Regions from separate parts of the Virgibacillus sp. W0430 genome, predicted to be linked through region 1. Evidence: predicted binding sites of a transcription regulator. Region 1 holds the regulator's gene; the other holds the start of a gene.
What was found. Region 1 encodes LexA, which represses DNA repair genes until DNA is damaged. Its sites were predicted from a motif close to CGAACATATGTTCG; they were not measured.
Positions count from the first base shown of each region.

Region 2: ACLIBH_RS11410 (WYL domain-containing protein) is a predicted target of LexA. The motif match lies at 2,051-2,064, and genes of this name have one in related genera.

Region 1 is NZ_JBPYCS010000023.1:2,539-5,758, reverse strand. It holds gene ACLIBH_RS11230 (aminotransferase class I/II-fold pyridoxal phosphate-dependent enzyme) at 1-810, shown strand, start outside; gene lexA (transcriptional repressor LexA) at 1,435-2,058, opposite strand; gene ACLIBH_RS11220 (YneB family resolvase-like protein) at 2,353-2,991, shown strand; gene ACLIBH_RS11215 (DUF896 domain-containing protein) at 3,124-3,220, shown strand, end outside.
Region 2 is NZ_JBPYCS010000024.1:5,280-8,499, forward strand. It holds gene ACLIBH_RS11400 (glycosyltransferase) at 1-1,234, opposite strand, end outside; gene ACLIBH_RS11405 (YolD-like family protein) at 1,492-1,812, opposite strand; gene ACLIBH_RS11410 (WYL domain-containing protein) at 1,821-2,036, opposite strand; gene ACLIBH_RS11415 (DNA polymerase IV) at 2,179-3,220, shown strand, end outside.

The DNA.
Region 1 (3,220 bases):
GACTTCAATGGGATTAAACTCGCCATTTCAAGTAAAACAAAAGTAATTGGTATCCAGCGATCAAAAGGCTATGAAGATCGGCCTTCCTTTAATATTAAAGAAATTGAAGAGATGGTTACATTTATAAGAAAGATAAAAAGTGATGTTATTGTGTTTGTAGATAATTGTTATGGTGAATTTGTTGAAACAAAAGAGCCTTTGCATGTTGGTGTCGATATTATCGCGGGCTCTTTAATTAAAAATCCAGGTGGAGGGCTAGTTCGTGCTGGCGGATATATTGTAGGAAGTAAGAAGCTTGTAACGAAGGCGGCTAACCGATTGACCGCACCCGGATTAGGCAAAGAAGCTGGTGCAACTTTAAATATGTTGCAAGAAATGTACCAAGGATTGTTTTTAGCTCCACATGTTGTTGGAGAAGCTTTAAAGGGAGCAGTGTTTACTGCACGATTGTTGGAGTTAGCAGGATATAAAACGTCACCAAATTACATCGAGCATCGCACAGATATTATTCAATCGATCACTTTTTACGATCGAGAACAAATGATTTCGTTTTGTCAATCAATTCAGGAAAACTCACCAATCAACTCGTATGTTCAACCATTTCCTAGCGAAATGCCAGGATATGAACATGATGTTATTATGGCGGCAGGGACATTTATTCAAGGATCAAGTATCGAGTTAACTGCAGATGGCCCACTGAAAGCCCCATTTATTGCGTTCGTTCAAGGAGGACTAACCTATGCTCACGTTAAAATAGCGATGATTGCTACCGTGGAGAAAATGCAAAACGGAGGAATTAGCTCTGTTTAACATATCGTATAGAGAGGCAATTAATGCTACATGTATACGTTAAACGGCAGTTTTGAAGTAATGTATGCAATCGTTACGGTATAAGCTCTCATTTATAAAAGGCAAAAGTGTGCTTTTTAAAAATGGATTAAAGAAAAGCACAGCCGTTACCGATCGATTTTTTAAAAAGGATAATACGTGTGAGTAAGCTACCTGTACACTTAATAGGTAGTATAAGCAATCTGTTTCAGACGAAAATCATTATAATGTAGAAAAAAAGAGATAAGGAAAATAGTTATGTATCACACTCGCTTTCCGCGGATGATTGGCGAGCCTATCGTGCTATGGCGAGGCCACTGAAAAAGTCCTCAAATACTAATTTTAGACGGAAGCCGTTGATTGCAGTGAAAGGCGGGGGCGTTCCGCATCCTCGCTACACTCAGTCCAGGGTTTTCGACTCCTGCTTTGAAGCTGGAGTAGCCACCTTCCACGACAACAACAGCATTAAAGGCCTCTTCTTTTTATTAACGAAAATACTTTGCTAAAAGAGAAAACCATTTTTCAATGGAATCCCGTTCGCTCAAGCCGGAGATCCTTCCTAATTTTTTATACGCTAATTCAAAAACGTGAAAAAACAGGACGTTTTTAATGCAAGTTTCGATACAGTCCAACGACAATTCCTAGTATCGTTACGTTTTTGTAGATTAATGGTTCAAGTGTATTGTTTTCAGGCTGTAGTCGAATGTGATCAATTTCCTTATAAAAGCGCTTCACGGTCGCTTCATTATCCTCTGTCATAGCTACTACAATCTCACCATTTTTTGCCGTATTTTGCTGTTTAACAATAACCATATCTCCATCTAAAATACCAGCTTCTATCATACTATCACCTTCAACAGAAAGTACAAAAACGTTTTCATCTGCTCTTACATTTGAAGATGGAATCGGTACATATTCTTCTATGTTTTCTATTGCTGTAATGGGAGAACCTGCAGTTACTTTCCCTATCAGTGGTGCATATCTCGCTTCGTCACGAGGTACATGACTATCCTCTGAACAGTCTAGTATTTCAATCGCTCTTGGCTTAGTCGGATCTCTTCGTATGTATCCTTTACTTTCAATTCTTTCCAGATGGCCGTGCACAGTTGAACTAGATGCAAGCCCTACAGCTTCCGCTATTTCTCGAACAGAAGGTGGGTATCCTTTTGTTTGCACTTCACTTTTTATATATTCAACGATCATCTTTTGTCTCTTTGATAGCTTAGTCATGATCTGCGCTCCTCTGCATATACATTAATTATTAATAAGTTTATCACGACACGAAACCCAAAGCAAACATTCGTTCTAATTTTCACTTGACAGGATCATATGTTCTGTTATACTAAAATCAACCGAAGCGAACGACTGTTCCTATTTTTGGAGGAGGAATAAATATATGTTTGGTAAAATGACAAAAGTAGATTTCTTTTATTTAATAACTTTTGGGATTACTTTAGGTGTACTTTATTTTACAATGGTATCAAGCACTTATTAAATGGAATTATTACTAAGGAGCAATACTTCATGAGAGCAGTAATTTATTGTAGGGTTAGCACCAATAAAAGGGAACAAGAATCTTCCTTAAATAGACAAAAAAAAGAATTGTTAGAATTGGCAAATACATACAACATGAATGTTCACCATTGCATAGAGGAACAAGCGAGCGGATATGAAATCGAAAGAGAAGGCGTTTTTAGTTTGCTAGATATTTTCTCTAATAAAGCTGCCGATTGCTTATTAATTCAAGATGAAACAAGATTAGGACGAGGTAATATGAAAATAGCCCTTTTTCATCAATTACAAAAACATAACATACCTATCTATACGATCGTTGACCAAGGTAAGCTTAAACTATCCGAATCCGATTCAATGGTTTTGCAAATCGTAGGCATTGTGGAAGAATATCAGCGAAAAATTCATAATTTGAAAATTAAGCGCGGAATGCAAAAGGCAGTAAAAGAAGGATACGATCCGAGTAAAAATTTGAGAAATCAAGACCATTCACCTGGAAGGCAGAGGGTAGACTTTCCAATTGATGAGGTAGTCCGGTTAAGAAGGCAAAAATTAACGTTTGAGGAAATTACAAAGGTTTTAAACGGTCTCGGTTTTTCTGTATCTAAAGCAACTGTACATCGAAGGTATAAAGAGTTTCAAAACACTTGAATCCAATTGTTTATACAGGTAATATGAAAAGGCAAGGACTGAAATGTTCTTGCCTTTTTACTGTTGTGTTCGTAAGTGGTAGTATGAACTAATAAAGAACATAGCGTAAATAAACACAGGAGGTTTATTTAATTGCTCGATAAAAAAAAGATTCAAAGACTTAATGATCTTGCAAAAAAGGCTAAAAGTGGCGCATTATCTGAAGAAGAAATTAAGGAGCAATCTGCTT
Region 2 (3,220 bases), on a different contig from region 1:
TCCATTTTAGTGTTTTTTTATTTTCCTTTTCAAGCATAAATGCATAGACAGAAGCGATCGTATCTGTAACGAAAAAAAATAAAAAGAACAAGAAAACAACGTAGTTCCCATAAATAGCGAATGTAATTATAAAAAGAATATCCACTAAAGGAATCGTTAAATAAAATAAATAAATCATTAACATGTTCGGTACAGCAAAGTATTTTAAATAGTTATTTTTAGAAAGTCGAATCATTTTTCTGTTTTTCCATAAGCTTTGCAAAATCCCATAAGACCAGCGTAGTCGTTGCTTAAGAAACGCTTGCACCGTTTCTGGACATTCTTCATAAGTTATAGCCCGATCTTCATAAATAATCCGATAGTTACGACTTATAACCTTCAAAGTAATATCTGTATCTTCTGCCAATGTATCGTGGTCGTAATATCCTATTTCCTTAATTAGACTTCGACGCCAGGCACTGTTCGAGCCAGGTACAATTGTTATGCAATTTAAATAATCCAACGCTCTTTTCTCCAGATTATTTGCCGTTACATATTCAATATGCTGCCAGATCGGAAGCTGTCTTTTAGCATTCCCAATTTTACAATTACCGGAAACTGCTGCTACATCATCATCTTTAAAATGACGAACCAAATAACTAATTGTATCCTTTAATAACAGGTTATCCGCATCTATGGTAACGACAATTTCTCCTTTTGCTTTTTTAAAACCTTTATTTAATGCCGTTGATTTACCACCATTTATTTTTGAAATGAGTTTAATTCGTTTATGTTTACGTGCTATTTTTTTTACAATATAATTTGTTCGATCTGTTGAACCATCATCTACTACAATAATTTCATAAATTGGATAATTACTATTCAGGACAGAATATATTGTTTTTTTTATGCCAACATCCTCATTATAAGCTGGAATAATAACACTAACTAATGGCGTATAATCGTCGCTAACGCTTTCGCCTTTACCATTTTTGCTCGCTTGCCTCCCACTCAAGTACATAAAGATACACAAGCGTAACATCCCAATAATAATGGTAATTAACAAATAAAAAGTAAAAGTTATGATCAAAAAGGAAATAACAGATTGTGTAATAATAGGAAGACTTTTTTTAATATAAAAAACAGTTATACTAACAATAAGCCACGTATAGCCGCAAAGAAAAAGGAATAAGCCAACCGTCTTTAATACTTTCCACCTTTTGCCCTCAGAATCATAGAAAACAGATCGCTTCATTTATTCACCGCCTCTATATTTAATTATATGTAATAAAAATGGGATGGTTTTACCAATTAATCCAAAAGGGCTATCGTCATGGCTTCGTTTTACATGTTTTAAATTTAATTAACGATGAAAAGGAAGAAAACAATTTCATCGTTCTCTCCCTTGCATTTCAGGATTTCCCTTCTATAAATCCAGTATCATTAAATTGTCACCTCGGTTCATTAAGAATGTCCCGATAATGATTGACAGTAGCAAAGCCTATGGATAAATCAAATTATTTCCACATCAATTACACTGGAAAGTGGAATTTCTTCTTTACGATCGGAGTATAACTGCAAACAAGCATTTCTTTTATCGACTTGCAGCAACCTTCCACATATTTTCTCCAAGTAATGGGTACGGTGCATTGTAACTTTCACACTACTATTTGCACGTAAAGCCTCGGTTAGTTCTCGGTTTATTTTGGCCTTCTGTTGTTCGTCCAATATCGGTTTTTCTTGATAGGACGTTTCTGCGAATGCTTGCTGGAGCATTTCCACATGCTCAGGAAGCATTAATGCTGTCCATTTTTTAGTACCGCGATCTTGCATACGCACACTTATGCCCCTTTCTTTTTACGCATTGGCGCCAATGATAAAATGTTATCCACTCTAAATGTTCTAACTTCCTTTTTTAAAAAACAATATGCTTTAATATACTGCTCGTTTACAGCCAATACACGAATGACACGGCGTGAAACTTGGTTGTCTCGTGACAAATAAATAATGTCTATCTTTTCCTTGGATTGTATAGCTCTCGATATTATTTTTTTCATTTCGAACCCCCAAGAGAACGTTTGTTCGTATTTTATCATAAAGAGAAAGCTAGAGCAAAAGAATAATTTTCCATTGATAAATTCAACTGCTCTTTCTATACTATAATAGAAACGTATGTTCTGTTTTAGGGGTGTGTATATAATGGATTATTCACTATATCCTCGTAATGATGTTCTTTGTATTGATATGCGTTCTTTTTACGCAAGTGTTGAAGCGGTTAAATTAGGGCTTGACCCTATGAAGGTCATGCTTGCTGTTGTCGGGGATACAAGTCGCCCTGGAAGTATTGTTTTAGCTGCTTCGCCGATGTTAAAAGAGAAGTATGGAATCAGTAATGTCAGTCGCTTTTTTGAATTACCGAACGATCCGAAAATATATATTGTCAATGCAAACATGGCCGATTATTTACACACATCCATTGCTATTGTGAAGCTACTCCATCAATATGCTCCCAAGGAAGCCATTCATCCGTATTCGGTTGATGAAATTTGGGTCACTGTAAACGGACTGCAAAGATTATTTGGAGATCGATGGGAAATTGCAAAACAAATTAAGCGGGATATCCTACAACGCTTTAACTTAACTTGTTCGATTGGTATTGGCGACAATAAGTTTCTCGCTAAAGTTGTTATGGATTTGCATGCAAAAAAAGTGGGTATCGCGGAATGCACCTATGAGGATGTAAAAGAAAAGCTATGGCCTTTCCCTGTCGAATCTATTTGGGGAATCGGCACTCGCATGAAACGTAATTTGAACAACATGGGCATTATAACGCTTGAACAACTAGCCAACTATGATCGAACTCGGCTTAAAAAGCGATTTGGTGTTATGGGCGAGCAATTATATTGGCATGCCTGGGGAATTGATTTAAGCCCCGTTTTTGGTAACTTTTTGAAAACGGAACAAAAAAGCTTTGGACATGGCATTTCTTTATTGCGAGACTACTCCGAATCCGAAGCGCTTATCTGTATTCTCGACCTTTGTGAAGAAGTGTGTCGTAGAGCACGTTCAAGTCATCAAGCAGGAAAAACTGTTCATCTAGGCATCGTGTATTCAAAAGATACAGGTGGTGGTTTTTCTCGCTCTCAATCCATGTTGTCACCGACGAACATAACAATGGAAGTATATACTATGTGCTTGCAATTGTTTCAACGCTTTTATGATGGGAAAAGCATGATCAGAC